DNA from 4 places in the Streptomyces sp. R-74717 genome. Region 3 is predicted to be linked to each of the others. Evidence: riboswitches for the same ligand, from Rfam matches in the RefSeq annotation. Region 3 holds a riboswitch; each other region holds the start of a gene.
The links. A riboswitch is a leader RNA that binds a small molecule or an ion and turns the genes downstream of it on or off. The one in region 3 is predicted to bind cyclic di-AMP.

Region 1: it holds a riboswitch for cyclic di-AMP, as region 3 does, so the genes downstream of both, NRF20_RS21710 (M23 family metallopeptidase) here and NRF20_RS27375 (transglycosylase family protein) in region 3, are expected to answer to the same signal.
Region 2: it holds a riboswitch for cyclic di-AMP, as region 3 does, so the genes downstream of both, NRF20_RS07280 (peptidoglycan DD-metalloendopeptidase family protein) here and NRF20_RS27375 (transglycosylase family protein) in region 3, are expected to answer to the same signal.
Region 4: it holds a riboswitch for cyclic di-AMP, as region 3 does, so the genes downstream of both, NRF20_RS18330 (NlpC/P60 family protein) here and NRF20_RS27375 (transglycosylase family protein) in region 3, are expected to answer to the same signal.

Annotation. Positions count from the first base shown of each region.
Region 1 is NZ_CP102361.1:4,758,097-4,761,800, reverse strand. Features, by position in the region: gene NRF20_RS21715 (PP2C family protein-serine/threonine phosphatase) at 226-1,314, shown strand; cyclic di-AMP (ydaO/yuaA leader) riboswitch at 1,650-1,802, shown strand; gene NRF20_RS21710 (M23 family metallopeptidase) at 1,814-2,995, shown strand; gene NRF20_RS21705 (aldo/keto reductase) at 3,165-3,704, shown strand, end outside.
Region 2 is NZ_CP102361.1:1,617,949-1,621,652, reverse strand. Features, by position in the region: gene NRF20_RS07285 (alpha-galactosidase) at 1-1,707, shown strand, start outside; cyclic di-AMP (ydaO/yuaA leader) riboswitch at 2,000-2,158, shown strand; gene NRF20_RS07280 (peptidoglycan DD-metalloendopeptidase family protein) at 2,164-3,123, shown strand; gene NRF20_RS07275 (SGNH/GDSL hydrolase family protein) at 3,313-3,704, shown strand, end outside.
Region 3 is NZ_CP102361.1:5,969,114-5,972,817, forward strand. Features, by position in the region: gene NRF20_RS27365 (cytochrome P450) at 1-125, shown strand, start outside; gene NRF20_RS27370 (transglycosylase family protein) at 231-1,175, shown strand; cyclic di-AMP (ydaO/yuaA leader) riboswitch at 1,476-1,647, shown strand; gene NRF20_RS27375 (transglycosylase family protein) at 1,651-2,409, shown strand; gene eno (phosphopyruvate hydratase) at 2,772-3,704, shown strand, end outside.
Region 4 is NZ_CP102361.1:4,074,997-4,078,700, reverse strand. Features, by position in the region: gene NRF20_RS18335 (hypothetical protein) at 289-642, shown strand; gene NRF20_RS18330 (NlpC/P60 family protein) at 724-1,881, opposite strand; cyclic di-AMP (ydaO/yuaA leader) riboswitch at 1,880-2,045, opposite strand; gene pcrA (DNA helicase PcrA) at 2,303-3,704, shown strand, end outside.

The DNA.
Region 1 (3,704 bases), 1.2 Mb from region 3:
CCAGTGAAGGGGCAGGTCCGGACGGCGTGTGATCTGCACCACGCACGTACCCCCCATTGGCCGATGAAGAGTCGCCGCACGGCTCCGCTCCGGCGAGCCTGGGGGTGGGGCGCGGTACCGTCCGCAGCCGCGCGCGTACCGGGCAGGAGACCACAGGTGTGGAAGCGGCTGAAGCGGCGCGGCAGACATGCCGAGGGTGACACCCGCTCCCGGCGGTTCGTCCGCATGCTGCCCGCTCTGATGATCCTCGGCGGGCTGGTGTTCGATCTCCTCACCCCGCCGATTTTCACCGCCATTCCGCTGTTCGTTGCCGCGCCGCTGATCGCCGCGCCGTTCTTCTCGCTGTCCAGCACCATCTGTATCGGCATTGCCTCGATGGTGGCCGTCACCGTGCTGCGGTTGTCCGGCAACTCTTTGCCGTTGGTCGTGCCGTTGATCGAGTTGCTCACCCTGGCCACCGTCTCGGCCCTCGCGGTCGTGATCAACACGGTCGTACGGCGCGGCAATGAACAGCTGGCCTCCGCGCGGGTCATCGCGGAGACCGCCATGCGGGCGGTGCTGCCGAAGCCGTCCGACCGGATCGGCGGGCTGCATGTGGCGGCGCGGTACGAGGCGGCGCAGGCGGACGAGTTCGTCGGCGGCGACCTGTTCGCCGTGGCGGACACCCCGCAGGGGGTGCGGCTGGTGGTCGGGGACGTGCGGGGGAAGGGGCTCGACGCCGTGGAGTCGGTGGCGGTTGCCATCGGGGCGTTCCGGGAGGCGGCCGAACAGGAGCGTTCGCTGGAGGGCGTGGCGCAGCGGCTGGAGCGGGCGCTGGCGCGGGAGGGGGCGCGGGGCGGGCTGGACGCGGTCGAGGGCTTCATCACTGCCGTACTGGCCGAGATCCCGTCCGGGGTGTCCCGGGTGCGGATCGTCAACCGCGGTCACCCCGAGCCGATCCTGCTGCACCCGGACGGGGCGGTGGAGGTGCTGGGGCCCACGGTGCCCGCGCTGCCGCTCGGGATGGACCTGGGGGTGTGGCCGGACCGGGCGGACGAGTGGGATCTGCCGGCGGGGACGACCCTGCTCCTCTACACCGACGGCCTCTCCGAGGCGCGGAACGCCGATGGGGTCTTCTACGACCCGGCGGCCCGGCTGCGCGGGCGGATCTTTCCGGGGCCCGAGGAGCTGCTGTCCGCGCTGACCGATGACGTGCGGCTGCACACGGGCGGCGAGACGACCGACGACATGGCGCTGCTCGCGGTCGTACGTCCCGCGGAGGGGCAGCCGGACCGGCGCAGGACCGTGAAGATCGTGGGCCTGGAAACGATGTGACGGGTGGGGCGGGCGCTTCGTGTGGATCGGGCGCTTCGTGCGGGCCGGGTGCTTCGTGCGGGCCGGGTGTTTCGCGCGTCCCGGGGCGCGGCCTTGGGTGCGGGATGCCACCGTACGTAACCGAAAGGCGTCGCTCCGCATAACATTTGACGCAACGTCAGAAACCGGGTAATGGCTGAGGGTCGATCAACTCGTCCGGTTCCACCCGATTGTGTCCCGTAAAGTCCAGGCCAAAGACCTGAACGATCAGTGGGAACAGCTTGGAATCAGACCCGTGTGTCTATTAACGTTCGATAACGCAGCGCGGTCGTCCCAGCCGTCGTCAGTGGCGGCACCGTGCGCGAGCGCCGAATTCCGCAAGGGAACCGGGGAACCACCTACATGGGGTGAATCGGGCACCTGTGTCTCGTGAGAGGCAGAGGCGCCCGTAGGAGACCTTCCTGCTCCGAACCCGTCAGCTAACCCGGTAGGCGAGAAGGAAGGAAAGGAGTGCGCCCCCGTGGCGTCCAACAAGCCTGCCCCCGAGGCCCCCTCTCGGTTCAACCCCGAGTTCAGTTCCGACTTCGGCGCCGACTTCGGATCCGATTTCGGCTCCGACTACGGAACCGCCGGGACGGGAACGGTGTTCGGCGCCGAGACGGGCGGTGGCTTCGCCGGTGAGTTCGGCAGCGAATTCCGCGCCGACGGCAACGGTGAGCCCGACAGAAGCTGGGACGAGTGGAACCCCACCGAGGAGTCCGTCCGCCCCGTTCGCGGCAGGCACCGCGTCGCCAAGCAGCGCAACGGACTTGCCCGTAGCTCCACGGTACTCGGGGTCGGTGTCATCGCGGCAGTCGGCGCGGGCGGCATGGCCACCGCGCAGAGCAAGCCGCCGGTCTCCATCTCCCTTCCCGACTCCATCTCGGACAACCTCCCCGACGCCAAGTCCCTTCCCGGCGTGGGCTCCCTGCTCTCCGGCGAGTCCGAGGCCGACAAGGCCGAGGCCGCCGCCGCTGCCGCCCCGCTCACCACCGCCGGCCTCACCGCCGCCGAGGCCGAGCAGGGCACGATGGACGCGGGCGAGGCACTCCGCGCCCGCATCCTCCAGCAGGCCGAGCAGCAGCAGGACGCCGCCGACGCCGAGGCCAAGGCGGCGCAGGAGAAGGCGGCCGCGGAGAAGGCCGCCGCCGAGGCCAGGAAGCAGCAGGACGCGGCCGAGGCCAAGGCCGCCGCCGAGAAGAAGAAGGCGGAGGAGGAAGCCAAGGCGAAGGCTGAGGCCCTGCGGCTCGCCAAGCTCGCCGCCAGCTACGCCATCCCGACCTCCTCGTACACGATCACCTCGACCTTCGGCCAGGCCGGCCCGATGTGGTCCTCCGGCCACCACACCGGCCTCGACTTCGCAGCGCAGGCCGGCACCCCGATCAAGGCCGTACACGGCGGCACCATCAAGTCGGCAGGCTATTCCGGTTCGTACGGCTACCGCACGGTGCTGGAGCTCGACGACGGTACGGAGCTGTGGTTCTGCCACCAGTCCTCGATCGGCGTCAGTGTCGGCCAGAAGGTCACCACCGGTGAGACCATCGGCCGGGTCGGCGCAACCGGCAATGTCACGGGCGCGCACCTCCACCTGGAGGTCCACACCCCCGACGGTACGGGCATCGACCCGATGGCCTGGCTGCGCGGCAAGGGCCTCAACCCCTGATCCGCCGGCCGTCTCCCGGCCTGTGATCCGATCCGGTTCACAGGCCGTTGAACCCCGGCAGTCCTGGCGCTCACCCCCCGACGTCAGGGCTGCCGGTCTGCCGGAACAGCGGACTCCCGACGCCAGGGCTGCCGGAATAGCGGACCCGCCGGAGTCCGTTGTTCCGTATATGACTTCTCTTCGTGAGCTGGGCCCTTCCGACCTCCAGGTCTTCCCGCTCGCCCTCGGCGGCAACGTCTTCGGCTGGACCGCCGACGAGGCGCAGTCCTTTGCCGTGCTGGACGCCTACGTCGCGGCGGGCGGCAACTTCATCGACACCGCCGACGCCTACTCCGCCTGGATCCCGGGCAACGAGGGCGGCGAGTCGGAGACCGTCATCGGTAAGTGGCTCGCGGCACGCTCCAACCGTTCCGACATCGTCGTCGCCACCAAGGTCGGCGCCCACCCCTCGTACAAGGGGCTCTCCGCCGCGAACATCAAGGCCGCGGCCGAGGAGTCGCTGCGCCGGCTCGGCACCGACCACATCGATCTGTACTACACGCACTTCGACGACGAGACCGTCCCGGTCGAGGAGATCATCACCGCCCTCGACCAGCTGGTGAAGGAGGGCAAGGTCCGGGAGATCGGCGCCTCCAACATCAGCCCCGAGCGGCTCCAGGCGTCCCTGGACTTCTCGGAGCGCGAGGGGCTGGCCCGTTATGTCGCCCTG
Region 2 (3,704 bases), 4.4 Mb from region 3:
ATCGAGCGCTGGGCCACCGTCGCCCACGCCGGGCCGGACGGTCCGCCGCTGGAACTGCTGCGCGCCGACGCGGCAGCCTGGGCGCTGCCCGCCCGCGACGGCTGGCGGCTGAGCCGACTGCACGGACGCTGGGCGGCGGAGTCGCAGCTCGCACGGGCGGAGCTGACGTACGGCGAGAGCGTCATCTCCAGCAGGCGCGGTCACACCGGGCACCAGTCCCTGCCGTGGGTCGCACTCGATGCCGACGGTGCGGCGACAGAGGAGAGCGGCGAGGTGTACGGCTGTGCGCTCGGCTGGTCCGGGTCGTGGCGGATTTCGGTGCAGCAACTCCCCGATGGGCTCGTGCAGATCACCGGCGGCGCCGGCTACGACGACTCGGGGCTGCTGCTGCTCGCGCCGGGGGAGTCGTACACCACCCCCGTCTTCGCCGGTCTGTGGAGTGCGGAGGGGTTCGGCGGGGCGAGCCGGGCCTGGCACGCCTGGCAGCTGGCCCGTGTGATCCCGGACGCACAGAGCTTGCGGCCGGTGCTCTACAACTCCTGGGAGGCGACCGGCTTCGACATCTCGCAGGAGCAGCAGCGCGCCCTCGCCGAGCGCGCCGCCGCGATGGGCGTCGAGCTGTTCGTCGTGGACGACGCGTGGTTCGGGCGGCGCACCAGCGACCGGGCCGGGCTCGGCGACTGGACGCCGAATCCGGACCGCTTTCCCGGCGGACTGAAGCCGCTCGCCGACGAAGTGCACGGACTCGGCATGCAGTTCGGCATCTGGGTCGAGCCGGAAATGGTCAATGCCGACAGCGATCTCTATCGCGCACACCCCGACTGGGTGCAGCATTTCCCCGGGCGGGCGCGGACCGAGTTCCGCAATCAACTGGTGCTCAATCTGGCCCGCACCGATGTGCAGGACTATCTGTGGGAGCGGCTGGACACACTGCTCTCCAGTACGCCCGTCGACTATGTGAAATGGGACTTCAACCGCAGCTTCACCGACGCGGGCTGGCCGGGTGAGGAGTATCAGCAGAAGCTCTGGATCGAGCACGTGGACGCCCTGTACGCGCTGATCGACCGGCTCCGGGCCGCGCACCCCTCCGTCGCATTCGAGTCCTGCTCGGGCGGCGGCGGCAGGATCGACCTGGGGATTCTGTCCCGTACGGACCAGGTGTGGACCTCCGACAACACCGACCCGCTCGACCGACTCGCCATCCAGGAGGGCTTCGGCCAGATCCATCCGGCCCGGGTGATGGCCGCCTGGGTCACCGACAGCCCGAATGCCCAGCTCAACGACAGGGTCAGCTCACTGCGGTTCCGTTTCGTGAGCGCGATGGCCGGTGTGCTCGGGGTCGGTGGGGACCTCACCGACTGGAGCGAGGAGGAGCTGGCCGAGGCGCGGAACTGGGTGGATCTCTACAAGGAGATCCGGCCGGTGGTGCAGCACGGCGCGCTGTACCGGCTGCGCGCCCCGCGCGGCGGACTCAGCGCGGTCCAGTACGTCCACGGGGACGAGACCGTGGTCCTGATGTGGCTGGAGGCACAGAGGTACGGAGAGCGGCCCCCGGCCCTGCGGCTGCGCGGGATCGACCCCGCAGCGAGGTACACCTGCCTGGACACGGGGGCGGTGCACCACGGTTCGGTACTGCTGCATCAGGGGCTGCACACCGGGCTTCGGGGGGATCTCGACGCGCGGGTGCTGAGGCTGCGACGCGAATGACAGGCGCAACATGTCCGCAATTAGTGCATTTAGCTCAATATGCCCCGCTTCTACGGGAGATGGTCGCCCGCTCGTGAGCGGAATCATATCCGTGACGGTGTGTGGTGGCGGGGCAGTTGGGTATTCCGTGCGCGGCGCGGAAAGCCAAGATCCTTAATCCACGGAGTGTGACCGGAATTCTGCGCTGATTTCCGAGCGCGGATTCCGGTACAGAAGCAGTGGCTTGTTATCGCCGTCCCGACTCGCTTACGGTCACCGTCAATCCGGACGGACCGCCTAATCCTGCCGCCGCCCGGAATTCGCACCCACTCATCGTGTGGCAGGAGCGGGGGAACCAGGTAGGCCGCCGATCGGAGAAATCCGGCCGGCTAGGGGTGAAGCCGCGCTCAGTGCGGCCGGGCATCTCCAGCCCGAACCCGACAGCTCACCTCGCAGGCGCCGGAGAGGAAGCACGTCATGCCCATATCGGGTAAGCATCGTCGTACGAAGTCCAGCGCCATCGCCCGTGGCGTCGCCGCCGCAGGCGCCGGTGGTGCCGTCATCGCACTGCCGCTGCTCGGTGCCACCGGTGCCCACGCCGCGCCGCAGTCGGCCCCGACCACCGCGCCGCAGTCGGCCTCCGTCGCCGCCACGCACGCCGCCCCGGCCAAGCCGGTCGCGCAGAAGCAGGCCGCCACCACGACGTACTCCGTCGTGTCCGGCGACTACCTGTCGAAGATCGCCACCGAGCACAAGGTCAAGGGCGGCTGGCAGAAGCTGTACCAGGACAACCGCAGGGTCGTCGGTGAAGACCCCGGCCTGATCTTCCCGGGCATGAAGCTGACGCTCGGCGGCAAGGCGTCGGGTGACGCCGCGTCCACCGGCGCCGGCGCGGGTGCGGCCCTCCCGTCGAAGGCCCTCTCGGTGCCCTCGTCGATCGTGGAGAAGTCCGCCCCGGCCAAGTCCGCCCCGGCCAAGGTCTCGACGGTCACGGAGTCCAAGACCTCCGCCCCGGCAGGTCAGAGCAACAGCTCCGGCTACGCACATCCGGTCCCCGGCAACCACACCACCGGATACCGCGCCTCCGGCTCCAACTGGTCCAGCGGCAGCCACACCGGCATCGACTTCCCCGTCTTCACCGGCACCAGCGTGAAGGCCATTGCCTCCGGCACCGTCGTCACCGCCGGCTGGGGCGGCGCGTACGGCAACCAGGTCGTCATCAAGCACGCCGACGGCCACTACTCGCAGTACGGCCACCTGTCCTCGATCTCAGTCTCCGCGGGCCAGACCCTGAGCACCGGTCAGCAGGTCGGCCTCTCCGGCGCCACCGGCAACGCCACCGGCCCGCACCTGCACTTCGAGGTTCGCACGGGCCCGGCGTACGGCTCGGACATCGACCCGATCGCGTACCTGGCTTCTCACGGCATCTACGTCTGAGCCGAACAGCCGGGCAGTTGAGCAACAAAGCATGACCTGAACAAAACAGAAGGGGCGGTGCGCGGCGGCGCACCGCCCCTTCTGCTTATTCCCCCTTTACCAAAAACTGACCGGGTGGTCTATCTCGCCACCCGTCAACCCCTTATTACGGTCGCGTAGGTCACATTCGTCGGTGCAGGATAAGCGTTTGTGGCAGACGATTCGAGAAAAAATCAACGTGGCGTCATCAACCGACATGGCGTCATCGGGTCGTACGCAGCGATTGGCGACAGCTTCACCGAGGGAGTCGGCGACCCCGGCCCGGACGGAACCTTCGTCGGCTGGGCGGACCGCTTCGCGGTGCTTCTCGCGGACCAGCTCCCGGACCCCGATGCGGGGACGAACACCGAAGGCTCCGCTCACGGGAATTTCAGGTACGCCAATCTCGCCGTACGCGGACGCCTCCTCGACCAGATCGTCGAGGAGCAGGTGCCGCGCGCCAAGGAGCTCGCACCCGACCTGGTGAGCTTCTGCGCGGGCGGCAACGACATCATCAGGCCCGGCACCGACCCCGACGACGTGGCCGAGCGCTTCGAGCGCGC
Region 3 (3,704 bases):
TTGCGGTGGAATCTACCGATTTGCGGTGGCGTGGCGGGCTCATCATGCGTGGACTGCGCACTCTGCCCGTGGAGTTCGCGCCAGGGTCCGTCACGGCAGAAAGTGACACTCCGTCAACTCTGTGACTTTCACGTGATCTGTGCTGCATCGACTTGTGACACGCGTTCGAGTCCCGCTAGGTTCACCGTTCGACCCACCAGTCACTCGTCAGTCACACGGAAGGCAACCCCATGGGCTCCGCGAACGGCAGACACCGTCGCCCCCGTCAGGCACCCGCCATCGTCGTCGCCGCGGGCGTGACCGGATCGGCCATCGCCATCCCGCTGCTCGGCGCGGCCGGTGCGCACGCGGCCGACGCAACGACCTGGGACCGGGTGGCCGAATGCGAGAGCGGCGGCATGTGGAGCGCCGACCTCGGCAACGGCTTCTACGGCGGTCTGCAGTTCTCGCAGGAGACCTGGAAGGCGTACGGCGGTGAGACGTACGCCCCGCGTGCCGACCTCGCCAGCCGCGCGCAGCAGATAGCCGTGGCCGAGAAGGTCCTGGACGACAAGGGCCCGCAGGCGTGGCCCAGCTGTGCGGTCATCTCCGGCCTCGCGGTGGACGGGACGCTGCCGGGTGTCGACCCGGGGTCTGCGGCCTCCTCCGGGCCGACACAGAGCGCGGAGCCGGCTGACGGCGCGTCGGCGGCCCCGTCCGATGACGCCACGCCGTCGGACAGTGCCTCGGACGGTACGCGCCGCTCGAAGGACTCGAGCGGCGCCGACAAGTCGGCCGGCAAGGCCAAGGCGACGGCGAAGCCCTCGGGTACCGCGTCAGCCACTCCGCCCTCCGGTGTGCCCGATTCATCCGGCTCATCCGATTCGTCCGACGGTGTCGGTGGCAAGCATCGCGGCGCGCCGGCCCCCGAAGGGGACCGGGACGCGAACGGCGGTGACCGCGAGTCGGGTCGCCATGCCTCCCGCGGTGACGCCGACGCGCGCGACGCGGCCGCTCCGGTCGCCGACGGTACGTACACCGTGCACCCCGGCGACAACCTCTGGGCGATTGCTGACGCACAGAAGGTTTCCGGTGGCTGGCCCGCACTCTATGAGGCCAACAAGGATGCCCTCGGCTCCGATCCGGACCTCATCCTCCCCGGCCAGAGCCTCGATCTCGACGTGAAGGCCGAGTGAGGGCAGTCTGAAAATCGGTTAAAAGGGCCTCGAAAACTGGGGTAGTTCAGAGACTTATGTCCGCTTATGTGTAAGTGAGACATGGGTCTCTTTGCGTCAACTGGTGTGTCGCGCCCGGGTAACCCTTCTGCACCGCCCCCACCTGCGAAAACGACGGTTCCTCAGATGCAAGTAGGGGAAGATTGTCCGATGTGTCCGTCTTTGAATGTGGGGGTTGCGTATGTTTACGGTCGGAACCGCTCGCACCGCGGGCCCCGTCGACCGTCACGCCGAATCCTGCCGTCGGTCGAAGGGAACAGACGCGTAAAAGCGCCGTAGGCAGGAGCGGGGGACCCAGGTAAGCGCCGGACCCGATCGTCGAAAGACGCATCAGGACCGGCTTGGGGTGAAGTCGCGTGCTAGGACGTGCGACCGGGCAACTCACTTGGCCCGAACCCGACAGCTCACCTCGTAGGCGTCGGTGAGGAGAAGTTCCATGCTGTTTTCCAGCAAGGGCAAGCACCGCCGCCCGTCCAAGGCCGTCCGTATCGCCACGCTCGCCGGTGTCGCCGGTACCGCTGTCGCCGTGCCGCTGATGGGCGCGACCGGCGCCTCCGCCGCCTCCGTCGCCACCTGGGACGCCGTCGCCCAGTGCGAGTCCGGTGGCAACTGGTCCATCAACACCGGTAACGGCTACTACGGCGGTCTGCAGTTCTCGCAGTCCAGTTGGGCCGCCGCCGGGGGTACGCAGTACGCCCCCCGTGCCGACCTGGCCACCAAGGCTCAGCAGATCGCCACCGCCGAGAAGCTCCTCGACATGCAGGGTCCGGGTGCCTGGGGCTGCGCCGGTGCCGGCAACCTGACCAACGACGGTGTCGACCCGGGCGTCGACACCGGCTCCTCCTCGAACTCCACCTCCAGCTCCAACGCCACCGAGCAGAAGAGCACCCCGGCCGCGCCGAAGCAGCAGGCCCAGCCGGAGAAGACCGGGCGCACCGAGGCCCCGGCCGCCTCCCGCTCGGACCGTTCCGCCGCCCCGCAGGCCGAGTCGAAGAAGACCGTCACCACCCCGACCGGCGAGAAGGTCAAGAAGGGCGACGGCGAGTACAAGGTCGCCTCCGGCGACTCCCTGAGCAAGATCGCCGCCGACCGCAAGGTCGAGGGCGGCTGGCAGCAGCTGTTCGAGCTGAACAAGGACATCGTCAAGGACGCCGACCTGATCTACCCGGGTCAGCAGCTCCACCTGACGAAGTAGTTCAGGCTCTCCCCCCGAGCACCCCGGCCCGGCGCGCAATCCCCCGTATGCGCCGGGCCGGGGTTTCTGCGTGACGCGTCACCTCTGTCCGACGTGCCACCTCCATGTGTGGTGCATCACCCCTGTATAGGGGGAGCGCCGTGTGCCGCGCAGGGAGTGCCGACTATGGGTGATCGTTCAACTGTTGTAGTTACTGGCGAGTAAAATTCTGACTGTTTGTCCGGTAATGCTCACTCTCGGGTCCTTTTTCGTCCCAGGGGACGGGCGGTCGTCCGACTGAGCGGGCCGGGCCGGTTAGGCTCTTGTCGCAAGGCCAAAGTGACCCTGCACAACCAGTGTCATATCCCAGAAGGAGATGCCTCGTGCCGTCCATCGACGTCGTCGTAGCCCGGGAAATCCTCGACTCCCGGGGGAACCCCACGGTCGAGGTCGAGGTTGGCCTCGACGACGGCAGCACGGGTCGTGCTGCCGTGCCGTCCGGCGCCTCCACCGGTGCGTTCGAGGCCATTGAGCTTCGCGACGGTGACCCCAACCGTTACCAGGGCAAGGGCGTCGAGAAGGCCGTCCTGGCCGTGATCGAGCAGATCGGCCCGGAGCTCGTCGGCTACGACGCGACCGAGCAGCGGCTGATCGACCAGGCGATGTTCGACCTGGACGCCACCGAGAACAAGGGTTCGCTCGGCGCCAACGCCATCCTCGGCGTCTCGCTGGCCGTCGCCCACGCCGCCTCCGAGGCCTCGGACCTGCCGCTGTTCCGCTACCTCGGTGGCCCGAACGCGCACCTGCTGCCCGTCCCGATGATGAACATCCTCAACGGTGGGTCGCACGCCGACTCCAACGTGGACATCCAGGAGTTCATGATCGCCCCGATCGGCGCGGAGTCCTTCTCCGAGGCCCTGCGCTGGGGCGCCGAGGTCTACCACACGCTGAAGAAGGTCCTGAAGACCAAGGGTCTTTCGACCGGCCTCGGCGACGAGGGCGGCTTCGCACCGAACCTGGAGTCGAACCGCGCCGCCCTCGACCTCATCCTCGAGGCCATCAAGGAAGCCGGCTACGCCCCGGGCAAGGACATCGCGCTCGCGCTCGACGTCGCCGCGTCCGAGTTCTACAAGGACGGCAAGTACGAGTTCGAGGGCAAGTCCCGCTCGGCCGCCGAGATGACCGAGTACTACGAGGAGCTCGTCTCCGCGTACCCGCTGGTCTCCATCGAGGACCCGCTGTACGAGGACGACTGGGCCGGCTGGAACGTCATCACCCAGAAGCTCGGCGCCAAGGTGCAGATCGTCGGCGACGAC
Region 4 (3,704 bases), 1.9 Mb from region 3:
GCGGCGGGTCGCCAACAGGGGGAGCGGCCCGCCGCCGGATCTCTCGGCGGGGTGACCGGTTCGCCGTCCGGGTGCGGAGCGGCGGTGAAGCCGGTCACCTGGGTAGGGACGCTAAACCCGGGGCGTGGGGAAGAGTCGTAATGACGCCTATTGCCCGAATTTGGCGCGGCGCTGTCGTCGATTGCTCGGAAAATTGCACCAGAGCCAGGCAATTGGTGCAGGCGCGAGTGAACAGGAAGTCGCACCTGCCTGCGGAGTGGTGATATGGCCGGGGCTAGGCTGCGGACCATGGACGTACTCATCAATGTCTTCGTCGCCCTGCACATCATCGGTATCGCCTCTCTGCTGGGCGGTTTCCTGACCCAGATGAAGGCGATGGGCGCGGGCACGGCCCGATTCGTCCCGGCGATGCTGCACGGCGCTCTGACGATGCTGGTCACCGGTGTCGCGCTGGTCGGGCTCAACGAGGCCGACGGCCACCACGTGAACAACATCAAGATCGGGGTCAAGTTGCTGCTCCTGGTCGTGATCCTCGCGCTCGTCTACGTCAAGCGGGACGAGGAGAAGGTCGACAAGGGCGCCTTCGCGGCGGTGGGCGGGCTGACGCTCGCCAACATCTTCATCGCCACGCTCTGGACCTGAGCCGGTCCGTGCCGCCCACGCTGCCGGACGGGCGTGGAATTCAAGCCCGTCCGGCAGCTGAAGGCATAAGGGCGTGAGCCGCTACGACGGCCGCACGCTGCCGTAGATCGGCATGTAGTAGATCGACTCCTCGCGCACGTTCGCCCCCGGCTTCGGCGCGTGGATCATCATTCCGTCGCCCTTGTAGATGCCGACGTGGCTGATGTCGTCGTAGAAGAAGACGAGGTCGCCCGGCTGCAGATCGGCCGTCGCGATCCGGGTGCCTGTCTTCACCTGGTCCCAGGTGGTGCGCGGGATGTCGACACCCGCGGCCTTCCAGGCGGCCTGGGTGAGTCCGGAGCAGTCGTACGAGGACGGGCCCGTCGCGCCCCATACGTACGGCTTGCCGATCTGGGCCGTGGCGAAGGCGAGGGCCTTCTCCGCCTTGGTGGTGGCGCTGCTGTCCGAGCCGGTTCCGGTGCCCGTGCCCGTACCGCTGCCGGATTCCGCCTCCTTCGCCGCTTCCGCGGCCTTGCGGTCCGCCTCCGCCTTGGCGGCGGCCTGCTGCCGCGCCAGCTCCTGCGCCTTGCGCTTGGCCTCCGCCTCCTTCTCGCGCTCCAGCGCCGCGAGCCGCGCCTTCTCCTCGGCGGTCAGTTTCGACAGCATCGCGCGCGCCTCGCCCAGCTTCTTCCGGACGTTCTGCTTGCTGGTGCGCAGCGTGCTCTGTGTCGAGGTCAGCGTCTCCAGGCTCTGCACTGCTTCGGCACGCTTCTTCGACGCCTTGGCCTGCTGCGTACGGAAGTCCGTGACTGCCTTCTGCTGCTGACCGGTCATCCGGCTCATCAGCTGGCTCTGGTCGAAGTACGACTGCGGGTCGTCGGCCAGGAAGAAGGTGGTGCTCGGCGCGATGGAGCCGGTGCGGTACTGCGCGGCCGCGTAGGCGCCGAGCGTCCTGCGGGCTTCGTTGAGCTTGTCGGCGCGCTCGGCCACGTCCTCCAGCAGGGCGTCGGCCTTGGCGCGCTGGGTGGCGGAGGCTTCCTTCGCCCGGTTGTACTGCTGGGTCGCGGTGCCCGCCTGCCGGTAGAGGTCGTCGACCTTCTTCTGGACGTTCTCGATGCTGGGCTTCGGGGCGGGGGCGGCCGTGGCGCTCTGTGTGGAGAGCAGGGTCACGGACGCCAGTGCCGCCGTGGTGAGCCCTACGGCCGGTGTGGTGGTGCGCACCCGGGTGCGCGGTTTGCGATGCGACGCCAAGGCCGGCATCTCCTTCCGTGGACCGCCTACCGGGTTAGCTGTCGGGTTCGGGCGGAACGGAAGGCTGCCCTACGGTCCGAGTGGGGGATAAGGACCGATTCACCCCGGTGCTGCGTGTGGGTCCCCGGCTCCGAACTCCCACGAGGGCAGGCCGGATTCGGCGCGGGCGCCCGCTCGGCGTGGTTCGCCTCAGGGGGTACGGGCCGCCCGGTCGAGCACGCTAGCCAACCCGTGGTGCTGCTGTGAAGGCCGATGTTCGATATGCCCGATACGTTTTCGTGACCTTGATGAAGTGGGGCGGCAAGGGCCGGCGAGGGCCCGAATTCCCTTACACGGAGTGGGTGGCTGCTGCCTTTGTGTGCCCGGCCGTCGGGTGCGGTTCGCCATGCGGCCGTCGTGTGTCGTTGCGGCGGCCTAGACTCGACAAGCGATGAGCAGCCTCTTTGACGACAGCTTCCTGGCCGGCCTCCAGCACTCGGAGGAAGAGCCCCCGCCGCCCCCCGAGGACTCCGCACCCGAAGCGGTGCCGGAGGACCTCTTCGCGGGCGTATTCGACGGGCCCCCGCCGCCCAGGGACGCGTACTACCGCGACGGCGCGCACCGCCCCGTCATCGACTCCGCGGCGCTCCTCGACGGGCTGAACACCGAGCAGCGCGCCGCCGTGGTCCACGCGGGCTCCCCGTTGCTCATTGTCGCCGGGGCGGGCTCCGGGAAGACCCGGGTGCTGACCCACCGGATCGCCCACCTCCTCGCCGAGCGCGGGGTGCACCCCGGCCAGATCCTGGCGATCACCTTCACCAACAAGGCCGCGGGCGAGATGAAGGAGCGCGTCGAGCAACTCGTCGGACCGCGCGCCAACGCCATGTGGGTCATGACGTTCCACAGCGCGTGCGTACGCATCCTGCGCCGCGAGTCGAAGAAGCTCGGCTTCACCTCGTCGTTCTCGATCTACGACGCCGCCGACTCCAAGCGACTGATGGCCCTGGTCTGCCGCGATCTCGACCTCGACCCGAAGCGCTTCCCGCCGAAGGCGTTCACGGCCAAGGTCTCCAACCTGAAGAACGAGCTGATCGACGAGGAGACCTTCGCAGGCCAGGCTGCGGACGGCTTCGAGAAGACCCTCGCCCAGGCCTACGCGATGTACCAGTCCCGGCTGCGCGAGGCCAACGCGCTGGACTTCGACGACATCATCATGACGACGGTCCATCTGCTCCAGGCCTTCCCCGACGTCGCCGAGCACTACCGCCGCCGCTTCCGGCACGTCCTGGTCGACGAGTACCAGGACACCAACCACGCCCAGTACACCCTCGTGCGCGAACTGGTCGGCCCGGCCGGCGAGGGCGACGCCCCCGCCGAGCTGTGCGTCGTCGGTGACGCGGACCAGTCGATCTACGCCTTCCGCGGCGCGACCATTCGCAACATCCTCCAGTTCGAGGAGGACTACCCGAACGCGACCACGATCCTCCTGGAGCAGAACTACCGCTCCACGCAGACGATCCTGTCCGCTGCCAACGCGGTCATCGAGCGCAACGAGAGCCGCCGCCCCAAGAACCTCTGGACGAACGCCGGCACGGGCGCCCGGATCACCGGCTATGTCGCCGACACCGAACACGACGAGGCGCAGTTCGTCGCCGACGAGATCGACCGGCTGACCGACGCGGGCGACGCCAAGGCGGGCGACGTCGCGATCTTCTACCGCACGAACGCGCAGTCCCGTGTCTTCGAAGAGATCTTCATTCGCGTCGGACTGCCCTACAAGGTCGTCGGCGGCGTGCGCTTCTACGAGCGCAAGGAGGTCCGGGACGTCCTGGCCTACCTCCGGGTCCTCGCCA